Regions from separate parts of the Streptomyces sp. ITFR-16 genome, predicted to be linked through region 1. Evidence: riboswitches for the same ligand, from Rfam matches in the RefSeq annotation. Region 1 holds a riboswitch; the other holds the start of a gene.

What was found. Region 1 has a riboswitch for glycine ahead of gcvP (aminomethyl-transferring glycine dehydrogenase). Riboswitches for the same ligand answer to the same signal wherever they lie in the genome.
Region 2: linked by a shared signal. The riboswitch ahead of gcvT (glycine cleavage system aminomethyltransferase GcvT) and the one ahead of gcvP (aminomethyl-transferring glycine dehydrogenase) in region 1 are both predicted to bind glycine.

Annotation. Positions count from the first base shown of each region.
Region 1 covers NZ_CP134609.1:6,890,613-6,897,937, forward strand. Annotated here, with positions in the region: gene RLT58_RS30620 (transcriptional regulator FtsR) at 1-150, shown strand, start outside; gene RLT58_RS30625 (bifunctional nuclease family protein) at 204-680, shown strand; gene RLT58_RS30630 (MerR family transcriptional regulator) at 848-1,465, shown strand; gene RLT58_RS30635 (DNA polymerase IV) at 1,558-3,015, shown strand; gene RLT58_RS30640 (PRC-barrel domain-containing protein) at 2,940-3,308, opposite strand; glycine riboswitch at 3,422-3,518, shown strand; gene gcvP (aminomethyl-transferring glycine dehydrogenase) at 3,710-6,595, shown strand; gene RLT58_RS30650 (DUF5999 family protein) at 6,684-6,890, opposite strand; gene RLT58_RS30655 (hypothetical protein) at 7,211-7,325, opposite strand, start outside.
Region 2 covers NZ_CP134609.1:2,400,539-2,407,863, forward strand. Annotated here, with positions in the region: gene RLT58_RS10510 (enhanced serine sensitivity protein SseB) at 1-276, opposite strand, end outside; gene RLT58_RS10515 (AAA family ATPase) at 483-1,169, opposite strand; glycine riboswitch at 1,355-1,448, shown strand; gene gcvT (glycine cleavage system aminomethyltransferase GcvT) at 1,591-2,706, shown strand; gene gcvH (glycine cleavage system protein GcvH) at 2,809-3,186, shown strand; gene glyA (serine hydroxymethyltransferase) at 3,206-4,465, shown strand; gene RLT58_RS10535 (L-serine ammonia-lyase) at 4,621-6,003, shown strand; gene RLT58_RS10540 (alpha/beta fold hydrolase) at 6,128-7,114, shown strand.

The DNA.
Region 1 (7,325 bases):
CTGATCGAGCAGGTGGTGGCGCCCCTGCGCCGGCACCGGAATCCGCAGACCAGAGCACATGCGGAGGCCACGGCCAGGGAGCTCGCCGAGCTCTCCGTACGGCTGCATTCGGCCCTCGTGCAAACCGCCCTGCAGGTGCGACTCCACTGATGTGGAGGGAGCCCGACTACCCAAACCTGCCGAGCACGTCCTAGGGTTGCTGTGTGAACGAGCTCGACGTTGTGGGTGTCCGGGTGGAAATGCCCTCCAACCAACCGATCGTGCTCCTGCGTGAAGTGGGAGGCGACCGGTACCTCCCCATTTGGATCGGTCCTGGTGAGGCGACCGCGATCGCCTTCGCCCAGCAGGGCATGGCTCCGGCCAGGCCGCTGACCCATGATCTCTTCAAGGATGTGCTCGAGGCCGTCGGCCAGGAGCTCACCGAGGTCCGCATCACGGACCTGCGCGAAGGGGTTTTCTACGCGGAGCTGGTCTTCGCCAGCGGGGTCGAGGTGAGCGCGCGGCCGTCCGACGCCATAGCGCTCGCCCTGCGCACCGGAACACCGATCTACGGCAGTGACGGGGTGCTCGACGACGCGGGGATCGCGATCCCCGACGAGCAGGAGGACGAGGTGGAGAAGTTCCGCGAGTTCCTCGACCAGATCTCGCCGGAGGACTTCGGTACGAACAACAGTCAGTGACGTCCTCAGGGGTCGCCGCCACCGCATTCGATGAGCCTTTCCCGTTCATGGGTCACGGGAAACCACCCTCAGGGTGATTATCACTCGGCGTGCCGAGTGTGGCGATCGTTGACGCACCCCGGGTGACTGCCTACCTTCGAGTGGGCAGGTCAAGGACGGAGGTCGGCGTGAGAAGCAGCGGCGACGGTACGGCAGCGGGTGGGCCGTATCCGCAGCAGGGGAGTACAGCCGGCCACACCATCAGGCAGCCGGTCCTGCCGGCTGCGGTGGCGGGGGACGGCGTGGCAGCGGTCGACGACATCGGCTATCGCGGGCCGACGGCGTGCGCGGCGGCGGGGATCACCTACCGGCAGCTGGACTACTGGGCCCGTACGGGCCTCGTCGAGCCGAGCGTCCGTCCGGCCTACGGGTCGGGGACGCAGCGGCTCTACAGCTTCCGGGACGTCGTCCTCCTGAAGATCGTGAAGCGCTTCCTCGACACCGGGGTGGCGCTCCAGAACATCCGCACCACGGTCCAGCACCTGCGGGACCGCGGGTTCCAGGATCTCGAGCGCATGACCCTGATGAGCGACGGGGCGACGGTCTACGAGTGCTCCTCGCCCGCCGAGGTCGTCGATCTGCTCCAGGGGGGCCAGGGCGTCTTCGGCATCGCCGTCGGAGTGGTGTGGCGGGACGTGGACGCGGCCCTGTCGCAGCTCCACGGGGAGCGGGTGGACACCGGCGAGACACTCATTGGGAACAACCCCACCGATGAGCTCGCTCGGCGGCGCAACCGCGCCGGCTGAGCAGTGGGAGCGCGACCCCGCCCCGGGAATCCGGGGCGGCGGCCCCGTCGTGGCGGGGCGATTGTCAGTGCCGTAGGGCAGCATCGACTGATGTGAGAGCCGCGCCCACCATCCTGCATCTGGACATGGATGCGTTCTACGCCTCTGCGGAGCAGGCGGCGAAGCCGAGTCTGCGCGGGAAACCGGTTGTCGTGGGCGGGCTGGGGCCGCGCGGGGTCGTCGCCACCGCCTCGTACGAGGCCCGGCGCTTCGGAGTGCATTCGGCGATGCCCATGGCGCAGGCCAGACGCCTGGCGCCGAACGCCGCCTATCTCGTGCCCCGCTTCGCGCTGTACCGCAGCGTGAGCGACCAGGTCATGGAGCTGCTGGGCCGGCTCTCGCCGCTGGTGGAGCCGCTCAGCCTGGACGAGGCCTTCGTGGACCTGGAGGCGGGCGGCACGGCCGACGACACCGCCTCGGCGCTTGTGATCGGCACACAGCTGCGGGGCGCGATCGAGGCCGTCACCGGGCTCAGCGGCTCCGTCGGGCTCGCGGGTTCCAAGATGCTGGCCAAGATCGCCTCCGAGGAGGCGAAGCCCGACGGCATCCTGCTCATCGAGCCAGGCACCGAGCGGGAGCTGCTGGCGCCCATGCCGGTCCGTACGCTGCCGGGCGTCGGCCCTGCCACCGCCGACCATCTGCGGCGCGCCGGGATGACCACGGTCGACGACCTGGCCGAGGCGGGCGAGGCGGAGCTCGTACGGCTGCTGGGGAAGGCGCACGGCGCCTCGCTGCACCGGATGGCGCTCGGCCACGACGACCGGCCGGTGGTCGCGGAGCGCGACGCGAAGTCGGTGTCGGTCGAGGACACCTTCGACATGGATCTGCACGACCGGGTCCGGGTCAGGACCGAGGTGGAGCGGCTGGCCGACCGGTGCGTGCAGCGGCTGCGGGCCGCCGACCGGTCGGGGCGCACGGTGGTGCTGAAGGTGCGCAGGTACGACTTCTCGACCCTCACCCGCTCCGAGACGCTGCGGGGCCCCACCGACGACCCCGCGGTGGTCAGGGAGGCCGCCGCGCGGCTCCTGGAGTCAGTGGACACCACCGGGGGCGTGCGGCTGCTGGGGGTCGGCGTCACCGGGCTCGCCGACTTCACCCAGGAGGACCTGTTCGCACAGGCCGCCGAGCGGACCGCGGCCGAGGCCCCCGAAGCCGCGGGGGCGGCGGCGGAGAGCGACGGGGACGGGGACGCGCCCGCGGACGACGGCCCCGAGCAGGAGAGCGCCGAGCAGCTCGCCGCGCGGCGCTGGCCGGCCGGCCACGACGTACGGCACGAGGTGCACGGACACGGCTGGGTGCAGGGGAGCGGGGTCGGCAGGGTGACCGTGCGGTTCGAGGAGCCCGAATCGGCGCCCGGCCGGGTGCGTACGTTCCGTATCGACGATCCGGAGCTGCGGCCGGCCGATCCCCTGCCGCTCGTGCGGAATCCCGCGGACTACTCCTCCTGGCCGGCCAGCTTGCCGAAGTCGCGGTCCGGGGCGGTCCCGCCCGGGGCGGAGTCCAGACCGTAGTGCCGGTAGAGCTGGAGCTCCTGCTCCGGGGAGAGATGGCGGCCCACCCCGAAGTCGGGGGCGTCCTTGATCAGCGAGCGGTCGAAGGGGATGCGCAGGGCGTCCTCGACGAACTCGCTGGGTTCCAGCGGGACGAACGCGTCCCGGCTGAACAGTCCGGTGCGTACGGCCGCCCACTCGGGTACGCCGGTCGCGTCGTCGAGGTACACCTCGTCCACGGTCCCGATCTTGGTGCCCTTGCGGTCGAACGCCTTGCGGCCGATCAGGCTGCGCGGATCGATGTCGGTCTGCACGGTCCCTCCCACTGGTCGCGGCTGGTCCACAGGGACTACAGAAGTGCAGATCCGTGGCGTTGGCCACTCGAGAATTCCCGGCGGGGCCCCGCTGGTACGCTGGTGGCGGCTGCTGACCCTGTGCGGGAGAGTCCTCCGGAGCGAATCCGGGGGCGCCGAAGGAGCAAATCCTCCCCGGAATCTCTCAGGCCCCCGTACCGCACGGACGAGGTCACTCTGGAAAGCAGGGCGGGTTTCGCGCGGCCGCAGGCCGGGCCGGGACTCTCCCTCACCGACGGTGAAAGCCGGTGCCCCCGGGCGCCGGTGAAGCTCTCAGGTTGAGATGACAGAGGGGGAGGCCGTTCGGGCACCCCGCGCCGTGGTGCCCCTCGCAGGTCGTGACAGACCAGGAGGCCTCCATCATGACCCCCCGTCGCACTTCGCTCTCCCAGCTGGAACAGGGAATCCCCTTCGAGCAGCGGCACATCGGTCCCGATGCCGCCGCGCAGGCGAAGATGCTCGCCCAGGTCGGTTACGGCTCGCTCGACGAGCTCACCGCGGCCGCCGTCCCCGATGTGATCAAGAGCGCCGAGGCGCTGCGGCTGCCGGGCGCCCGGACCGAGGCCGAGGTGCTGGCCGAGCTGCGCCGGCTCGCCGACCGCAACCAGGTCCTCGCCCCGATGATCGGGCTCGGCTACTACGGCACGTTCACCCCGCCGGTGATCCTGCGCAACGTGATGGAGAACCCCGCCTGGTACACGGCCTACACGCCGTACCAGCCGGAGATCTCCCAGGGCCGCCTCGAAGCCCTGCTGAACTTCCAGACGATGGTCGCCGAGCTGACCGGGCTGCCCACCTCCGGCGCCTCCCTCCTCGACGAGGGCACCGCCGCCGCCGAGGCCATGGCACTCGCACGGCGCGTCGGCAAGGTCAAGAACGGGGTCTTCCTGGTCGACGCGGACACCCTGCCGCAGACCGTCGCCGTCATAGAGACCCGCGCGGAGCCGACCGGTGTCGAGGTCGTCGTCGCCGACCTCACCGACGGCATCCCGGCCGAGATCGCCGAGCGAGGCGTCTTCGGCGTCCTGCTGCAGTACCCGGGCGCCTCCGGGGCCGTACGGGACATCAAGCCCGTCATCGACCGGGCGCACGAGCTGGGCGCGATCGTCACCGTGGCCGCCGACCTGCTGGCGCTCACCCTGCTCACCTCGCCCGGCGACCTCGGCGCGGACATCGCCGTCGGCACCACCCAGCGCTTCGGCGTCCCGATGGGCTTCGGCGGACCGCACGCGGGCTTCATGGCCGTACGCGAGAAGTTCGCGCGCAGCCTGCCCGGGCGCCTCGTCGGTGTCTCCGTGGACGCCGACGGCAACAAGGCGTACCGGCTGGCCCTGCAGACCCGCGAGCAGCACATCCGCCGCGAGAAGGCCACCAGCAACATCTGTACCGCTCAGGTGCTGCTCGCCGTGATGGCCGGGATGTACGCCGTCTACCACGGGCCCGAGGGGCTGCGCACGATCGCCCGGCGCACCCACCGCTACGCCGCGATCCTGGCCGAGGGCCTGCGCGCCGCCGGGATCGACGTGGTGACCGGGACCCACTTCGACACGCTGACCGTCCGGGTCCCCGGCCAGGCCTCCTCCGTGGTCTCCGGCGCCCGTGAGCGCGGGGTGAACCTGCGGCTGGTCGACGCCGACACCGTCTCCCTCGCCTGTGACGAGACCACCACGCGGACCCAGGTCGCCGCCGTGTGGTCCGCCTTCGGCGCGGAGGGCGACGTCGAGGCGCTGGACGCCACCACCGAGGACGCGCTGCCCGAGGGGCTGCTGCGCACCGATGAGATCCTGACCCACCCGGTCTTCCACCAGCACCGGTCCGAGACCGCGATGCTGCGCTACCTGCGCAAGCTCGCCGACCGCGACTACGCGCTGGACCGGGGCATGATCCCGCTCGGCTCCTGCACCATGAAGCTGAACGCGACGGCCGAGATGGAGTCGATCACCTGGCCCGAGTTCGGCGCGCTGCACCCGTTCGCGCCCGCCGAGCAGGCACAGGGCTTCCTGACCCTCATCCGTGAGCTGGAGGAGCGCCTCGCCGAGGCCACCGGCTACGACGCGGTGTCCATCCAGCCGAACGCCGGCTCGCAGGGCGAGTTCGCGGGGCTGCTGGCCGTCCGCGCGTACCACCGGGCCAACGGGGACGAGGGGCGCACCGTCTGCCTGATCCCGTCCTCCGCGCACGGCACCAACGCCGCGAGCGCCGTGATGGCCGGGATGAAGGTCGTCGTGGTGAAGACCGCCGACGACGGCGAGGTCGACATCGAGGACCTGCGGGCCAAGATCGCGCAGTACCGCGACGAGCTCGCCGTGCTCATGATCACCTACCCGTCGACCCACGGTGTCTTCGAGGAGCACGTCGCCGACATCTGCGCCGAGGTGCACGACGCCGGCGGCCAGGTCTACGTGGACGGCGCCAACCTCAACGCGCTGGTCGGCCTGGCCAAGCCGGGTCACTTCGGGGGCGACGTCTCGCACCTCAACCTGCACAAGACCTTCTGCATCCCGCACGGCGGCGGCGGCCCGGGTGTCGGCCCCGTCGGGGTGCGCGCCCACCTGGCGCCGTACCTCCCCAACCACCCGCTCCAGCCCGCCGCCGGTCCGGAGACCGGCGTCGGCCCGATCTCGGCGGCCCCCTGGGGCTCGGCCGGCATCCTGCCGATCTCCTGGGCATACGTCCGCCTGATGGGCGGCGAGGGACTGAAGCGCGCGACGCAGGTCGCCGTCCTCGCGGCCAACTACATCGCCAAGCGTCTCGAGCCGCACTACCCGATCCTGTACAACGGCCCGGCCGGGCTGGTGGCGCACGAGTGCATCGTGGACCTGCGGCCGATCTCCAAGGCGACCGGCGTCAGCATCGACGACGTCGCCAAGCGGCTCATCGACTACGGCTTCCACTCGCCGACCATGTCGTTCCCCGTCGCGGGGACGCTGATGATCGAGCCGACCGAGAGCGAGGACCTCGCGGAGCTCGACCGCTTCTGCGACACGATGATCGCCATCCGCGCCGAGATCGAGAAGGTCGCGTCCGGCGAGTGGAGCGCGGACGACAACCCGCTGGCCAACGCCCCGCACACGGCCGCCGCGCTGGGCGGGGACTGGGAGCACGGCTACAGCCGCGAGACCGCGGTCTTCCCGGCGGGGGTCTCGGCCGCCGACAAGTACTGGCCGCCGGTGCGCCGGATCGACGGTGCGTTCGGTGACCGCAACCTCGTCTGCTCCTGCCCGCCGCTGGACGAGTACGACAACTGAGCCATGAGCGGCGGGAAGTGACGCGGACATGCGTCGGGGCCGGTGCGGAGACTTCTCCGGGCCGGCCCCTTTCCGTACCGTGCCGCGGTCAGGCGGCCTTCATCACCCGGCTCGCCGCGAGCGGCCGGTGCGGGGCGATGATCTGCCCGTCCGGGAGCAGCTCACCGGTGTCCTCGAAGAGCAGGACGCCGTTGCACAGCAGGCTCCAGCCCTGTTCCGGATGGTGCGCCACCTGACGGGCGGCTTCCCGGTCGGCTGAGTCGGCTGTCGGGCAGGGCGGCTGGTGCTGGCACATGGCTGGGTTCTTTCGCTGCGTTGAGTTGAGTGTCCTGCGGTGTGAAGAGGTGTTCATGACCGTCCCCCGTATCGATCGGTCCGCTCCCAGTGTTGCCCCACGGGCGTCGATCCGCAGGGATTTCGCAGCAGCGCTTCTTCTCCTCCCATGACGCATCACCCGGCCGGACGGTTCAACGCAACTGCACTGTCACTTCGGGTGGTTCGGGGTGGCCGGATAGAACTAGTCCGGATGGGCGCGGGCCCCCCGCCCACGAGCGCGCACTGTGCCCCGTCGCCGGAGCGACGGGGCACAGTGCGGAAGTGAGCGGTGACCTGGCCTCAGGCCGGGGAGCCGAGCAGCGGGCCGGGGCCGGGGGCGATGCGCGTGGCGATCACCGGCAGCAGGTCGGCGACCCGGTGCGGACGGTGGGCCGCAATGCCCGGGGGTGCGGGG
Region 2 (7,325 bases), 4.5 Mb from region 1:
CGACAGGTGCGTGCCGACGCAGGCCAGGAACTGCTGCTCGGAACTGAACACGGGCACATAGGGCGCGCCCTCGATGTCCAGCGTCGGCAGATCGAGGTCGGTCGCGTCGGGTCCGCCGCCGTTGGGCAGGGGCACCCAGAGGCTGCTGCGGCCGAGCACCTCGACGAGCCGGCCGCCCGCCTCCGGGCTGCCGAGCGAGGCGCCGAGCACTTCTTCGAGCTCATTGGCCGGCCATCCGCTCTGCGGATGGCTCCGGGCCGGTGCCGGAATGTCCACTGTCTCCCTCTCTCACCCCGATGCCGTGCAGCAAGAGGTTAGGCCGTGTCCACAAAGTATCGTCGTCCGCCCGGAGGGCGGGGTGGCGGCGTCTGGTGCGTGCCGGGCGTCGCGGACCGGACGAGACCTTGCGGACACGGCCTCAGGCCCGTGGCCGGACTTCTCCTGGCCGCACCCCTGGTGTCCGGCCCTCGGACGGCCTTCGCTCAGTCCTTGCTCTGTGCGTCTGCGAATGAGATCCGCGTCAGCAGGTCCGCCGCGTCCCGGTCCAGCAGTACGGCGGAGGCGCAGCCGGGCGGCAGCAGGCCGGCCCCGGTGTCCCGCAGCAGGCGCGCCACGGCCCCGCGGTGCCGGGCGAACGCGTATCCGGAGACGCCCCGGCCCCGTGCGCGCTGTCCCTCCCGCGCCGTCTCGGGGGCGACGTCGAGCAGGACGAGGTGCAGGCTCCGGCCGCGCCGCCGGGCGTCGCGGGCCAGCCAGCCGCGCACCCAGGCCTGGGTGCCGCAGTCGTGGACGACGACGGAGGCCCCGGAGCGCAGCGCCCGCCGCAGCCCCCAGTAGTGGGCGATGCGGACGAGCGGCCGGTAGAGGGCGTACGGCACCGAGCGGGGCAGCCGCGCCGCCCAGCGGTCCCGGGCGTCCTGGGAGTCGATGGCGTACGCCGGGGCGGTCCGGGCGATCAGGGTCGACTTGCCGCTGCCGGGCAGCCCGGAGACCACCACGACGTCGCCCGCCGTGAAGCGCAGGCCCCCGGGACCGTGTCCGGCCCGGTCCCGCAGGTCCCGTACGACGGGCGGGCGCGGGCCCGCCGCCTCCCTGACGGGCGAGCCCGGCTGTGCGGGCAGTGCGCCGGGTGCGACCCCCGCGGCCGTCGCGTACCGCTGGAACGTCATCGCCATCCCCCTGCCGATCGAACGACCCGCACCTACCCCTGAAGTGTAAAGAAAAGGTAATGCGGCACAACTGTCCGACTCGCCGGAACCCGGCGGGGAGACCGCCGCCGATGTGTGACGTACCGCCGCCCCCACGGTCCCGCGCGGCGTGCGATGATGGCCCCGCCAACTGCATATAGGCCGCTTGAATCCGCGCGGGAGAGTTCCGGCCACCGTGCCGGGCGCCGAAGGAGCAAGATCCTCCCTTGAATCTCTCAGGCCCCGTACCGCGTGGATGAGGCAGATCTGAAAAGCGAGCCGCCCGGCGGCTCCACCCAAGGTGCAAGCCGAACCCCTGCGGGGTCTCTCGGCGAACCTCTCAGGTTCCGATGACAGATGGGGAGGGATCGTCCTCGTCGTCATGCCCTGGGAGTCCTTGTCCATGAGCACCGCCCCCCGCCTCACCGCCCTCGATGCCCTGCACCGTTCGCTGGGCGCGACCATGACCGACTTCGCGGGCTGGGACATGCCGCTGCGCTACGCCAGTGAGCGCGACGAGCACAACGCCGTGCGCACGAAGGCCGGCCTCTTCGACCTCTCCCACATGGGCGAGATCACCGTCACCGGCCCGGCCGCCGCCGACCTGCTGAACTTCGCGCTGGTCGGCAACATCGGCACCGTCTCCGCGGGCCGCGCCCGCTACACGATGATCTGCGCCGAGGACGGCGGGATCCTGGACGACCTGATCGTCTACCGCCTGGGCGAGGCCGAGTACATGGTCGTCGCCAACGCCGGCAACGCGCAGATCGTGCTGGACGCGCTGACCGCCCGCGCCGAGGGCTTCGACGCCGAGGTGCGCGACGACCGCGACGCCTACGCGCTGCTCGCCGTCCAGGGCCCCGAGTCCCCCGCCATTCTCGCCGCCGTCACCGACGCCGACCTGGACGGCCTGAAGTACTACGCGGGACTCCCGGGCACGGTCGCCGGGGTCCCCGCGCTGATCGCCCGCACCGGCTACACCGGCGAGGACGGCTTCGAGCTGTTCGTCGCCCCCGAGCACGCCGAGCGGCTGTGGCGCGCGCTCACCGATGCGGGCGCCTCGCGCGGCCTGATCCCGTGCGGGCTCTCCTGCCGCGACACGCTGCGCCTGGAGGCGGGCATGCCGCTGTACGGGCACGAGCTGACGACCTCCCTGACGCCGTTCGACGCCGGTCTCGGCCGGGTCGTGAAGTTCGAGAAGGACGGCGACTTCGTGGGCCGCAAGGCGCTGGAGGCCGCCGCCGGGCGCGCCGAGACCGCCCCGCCGCGCAAGCTCGTCGGCCTGGTCGCCGAGGGCCGCCGGGTACCGCGCGCCGGGTTCTCCGTCGTCGCGAACGGCGAGGTCATCGGCGAGGTCACCTCCGGCGCGCCCTCGCCCACGCTGGGCAGGCCGATCGCCATGGCCTATGTCGACGCCGCGCACGCCACGCCCGGCACCGCGGGTGTGGCCGTGGACATCCGGGGCAGCCACGAGCCGTACGAGGTCGTGGCGCTGCCGTTCTACAAGCGCCGGAAGTAGAACCGTAGGGCGCGGCGGGCACCGCGCACGTGACGCAGTCCCGTCTCACACCGTAAGACCATCGTTCATCAGCACTCCCCCGCGTACAGGAGAATTCAGGTCATGAGCAACCCCCAGCAGCTGCGGTACAGCAAGGAGCACGAGTGGCTGTCGGCCGTCGAGGACGGTGTGGCCACGATCGGCATCACGGAGTACGCGGCCAACGCGCTCGGTGACGTCGTCTACGCCCAGCTCCCCGAGGTCGGTGACACGGTGACCGCGGGCGAGACCTGCGGCGAGCTGGAGTCGACCAAGTCGGTCAGCGACCTGTACTCGCCGGTGACCGGCGAGGTCACGGCCGCGAACCAGGACGTGGTGGACGACCCGTCGCTGGTGAACTCCGCGCCGTTCGAAGGCGGCTGGCTGTTCAAGGTACGCGTCGCGGAGGAGCCGAAGGACCTGCTCTCCGCCGACGAGTACACCGAGTTCTCCGGCAACTGAGACCCCAAGGGACCACCTGATGTCGCTTCTCAACTCCTCCCTCCACGAGCTGGACCCGGACGTCGCCGCCGCCGTCGACGCCGAGCTCCACCGTCAGCAGTCCACCCTCGAGATGATCGCCTCGGAGAACTTCGCTCCGGTCGCCGTCATGGAGGCCCAGGGCTCCGTCCTGACCAACAAGTACGCCGAGGGCTACCCCGGCCGCCGCTACTACGGCGGCTGCGAGCACGTCGACGTGGTCGAGCAGATCGCGATCGACCGCATCAAGGCGCTCTTCGGCGCCGAGGCCGCGAACGTCCAGCCGCACTCGGGTGCGCAGGCCAACGCCGCCGCGATGTTCGCGCTGCTCAAGCCGGGCGACACGATCATGGGCCTGAACCTGGCGCACGGCGGTCACCTGACCCACGGCATGAAGATCAACTTCTCCGGCAAGCTCTACAACGTGGTCCCGTACCACGTCGACGACACCGGCGTCGTGGACATGGCCGAGGTGGAGCGCCTGGCCAAGGAGTCCAAGCCGAAGCTCATCGTGGCCGGCTGGTCCGCCTACCCCCGTCAGCTGGACTTCGCCGCCTTCCGCCGCATCGCGGACGAGGTCGGCGCGTACCTGATGGTCGACATGGCGCACTTCGCCGGTCTGGTCGCCGCGGGCCTGCACCCCAACCCGGTGCCGCACGCCCACGTCGTCACCACCACCACGCACAAGACCCTCGGCGGTCCGCGCGGCGGTGTGATCCTCTCCACCCAGGAGCTCGCCAAGAAGATCAACTCGGCGGTCTTCCCGGGCCAGCAGGGCGGTCCGCTGGAGCACGTGATCGCGGCCAAGGCGGTCTCGTTCAAGGTCGCGGCGACCGAGGAGTTCAAGGAGCGCCAGCAGCGCACCCTGGACGGCGCCCGCATCCTCGCCGAGCGTCTGGTGCAGCCGGACGTCACCGAGGTGGGCGTCTCCGTGCTGTCCGGCGGTACGGACGTGCACCTGGTCCTCGTCGACCTGCGCAACTCCGAGCTGGACGGCCAGCAGGCCGAGGACCGGCTGCACGAGCTGGGCATCACGGTCAACCGGAACGCCATCCCGAACGACCCGCGCCCGCCGATGGTCACCTCGGGTCTGCGGATCGGCACGCCGGCACTGGCCACGCGCGGTTTCCGGACGGAGGACTTCACCGAGGTCGCGGAGATCATCGCGTCCGCCCTCAAGCCGTCCTACGACGCGGACGACCTGAAGGCCCGCGTCGCCGCGCTCGCCGAGAAGTTCCCGCTGTACCCCGGTCTCAAGTAGTCCGACCGGCACGTTTGCGTATCGGGGAGGGGCACCGCGCACACTGAACAGTGAGCGCGGTGCCCCATCCCTTGCCCCCGCTCTCCGGGCCGCGATCCGGCCCGTCCCGCACCACCCGGCAGACAACGGCGTCTACCAACCCTTAGGAGTCACCCGTGGCCATCTCGGTCTTCGACCTGTTCTCGATCGGCATCGGCCCGTCCAGCTCCCATACGGTCGGCCCGATGCGCGCCGCCCGTATGTTCGCGCGCCGGCTGAAGAACGAGGGCCTGCTCGCCCACACCGCCTCGATACGCGCCGAGCTGTACGGCTCGCTCGGCGCCACCGGACACGGGCACGGCACCCCCAAGGCCGTCCTGCTCGGCCTGGAGGGCGAGTCCCCCCGTACCGTCGACGTCGAGACGGCCGACGACCGCGTCGAGGCCATCCGCTCCACCGGGCGGATCAACCTCCTCGGCATGCACGAGATCGCCTTCGACGCCGACGAGCAGCTGATCCTGCACCGCCGCAAGGCGCTGCCATACCACGCCAACGGCATGACCGTCTTCGCGTACGACGCCGAGGGCGCCCCGCTCCTGGAGAAGACGTACTACTCCGTCGGCGGCGGCTTCGTGGTCGACGAGGACGCCGTGGGCGAGGACCGGATCGTGCTCGACGACACGGTCCTGAAGTACCCCTTCCGCACCGGCGACGAGCTGCTGCGCCTCGCCCGCGACACCGGCCTGTCGATCTCCTCCCTGATGCTGGAGAACGAGCGCGCCTGGCGCACCGAGGAGGAGATCCGCTCCGGGCTGCTGGACATCTGGCGCGCCATGCAGGCGTGCGTCTCGCGCGGCATGTCCCGCGAGGGCATCCTGCCCGGCGGTCTCAAGGTCCGCCGCCGCGCCGCGAACACCGCCCGCCAGCTGCGCGCCGAGGGCGACCCGCAGGTCCTCGCGATGGAGTGGATCACCCTCTACGCGATGGCGGTCAACGAGGAGAACGCCGCGGGCGGCCGGGTGGTCACCGCCCCGACGAACGGCGCCGCGGGCATCATCCCGGCCGTGCTGCACTACTACATGAACTTCGCGGCCGGCGGCGCCACCGAGGCGGAGAAGGACGACAGCATCGTCCGCTTCCTGCTGGCCGCCGGCGCCATCGGCATGCTCTTCAAGGAGAACGCCTCCATCTCCGGCGCCGAGGTCGGCTGCCAGGGCGAGGTCGGCTCCGCCTGCTCCATGGCGGCGGGCGCCCTCGCCGAGGTCCTGGGCGGCACGCCCGAGCAGGTCGAGAACGCCGCCGAGATCGGCATGGAGCACAACCTCGGCCTGACCTGCGACCCGGTCGGCGGGCTCGTCCAGATCCCGTGCATCGAGCGCAACGGCATGGCGGCGGTCAAGGCGGTCACCGCCGCGAAGATGGCACTGCGCGGCGACGGCAGCCACAAGGTCTCCCTCGACAAGGTCATCAAGACGATGAAGGAGACGGGCGCCGACATGAGCGTCAAGTACAAGGAGACGGCCCGGGGCGGGCTCGCGGTGAACATCATCGAGTGCTGAGGCGCGCCGCCTCTTTTGCCGGAGCGGCAACAGGACTCGCGGCGGACGCGGCGGGCATCCCATGATCGTGGCCGGTGCCGGGGCCCGATACGGACAGGCTCCGGCCGACAGCCGTGGAGGAATCATGCCCCAGCCGTCCGACCTCTCCCCCGGCCCCACGCACCGGCTGGTGCCCTCCCCGGCCGGCCGCGTCCATGTGGTCGAGCAGGGCAGCGGGCCGCTGGTGCTGCTGGTGCACGGATTCCCGGAGTCCTGGTACTCCTGGCGCCACCAGCTGCCCGTGCTCGCCGCCGCCGGGTTCCGGGCGACGGCCATCGATGTGCGCGGCTACGGCCGTTCCTCCCGGCCCGGGGACGTGGCCGCGTACCGGATGACGGAACTGGTCGAGGACAACGTCGCCGTGGTGCGCGCGCTCGGTGCGGGCGACGCGGTGGTCGTCGGTCACGACTGGGGCGCGACGATCGCGGCGGACTCCGCGCTGCTGCGGCCCGATGTGTTCCGCGCGGTGGGGCTGCTGAGCGTGCCGTACGCCCCGCGCGGGGGTCCTCGGCCCAGCGAGATCTTCGCGGGGATGGGCGGCGGCGAGGAGTTCTACGTCTCCCGCTTCCAGGAGCCGGGCCGGGCCGAGGCGGAGATCGAGCCGGATGTGCGCGGCTGGCTCGCGGGCTTCTACGCGGCGTTCTCCGCCGACACCATGCCGGGGCCCGACGCCCCCGACCCGCACTTCGCCGGCCTTGGCGCACCCCTGCGCGAGCGCTTCCCCGAGGGCCGCCCCGGCTGGCTCGGCGAGCGGGAACTCGACTTCTACGCGGGCGAGTTCGAGCGTACGGGGCTGAGCGGCGCGCTCAACCGCTACCGCAACATGGACCGGGACTGGGAGGACCTCGCCGCCTTCGACGGGGCACCCGTCACCCAGCCCTCGCTGTTCGCCGGCGGCTCGCTCGACGCCTCCACCACCTGGCTGGCCCCGGCGATCGAGGCGTACCCGACGACGCTCCCCGGGCTGAGCGCCTCGCACATCCTGGACGGCTGCGGCCACTGGATCCAGCAGGAGCGGCCCGACGAGGTCGGTCGGCTGCTGACGGACTGGCTCCGCTCGCTGCCCCGCTGACCTCACCCCGCGTACAGCCGAATCGGCCATATGTTCGTTCGGAGCCTGATCGCCTCTTCGCCACAGGAGTACCTCAACTGCTCATAACCGAGCAGGCGTTCATGGCGATCACACATTTTCGGTCACGGGCGACTTCCCTCCCTCGCGTACGGGGAGTTCACTGGTCGTGACGAGTGGTGACGCGACCGCCGCGCACGTCAGGCGGTCCGCT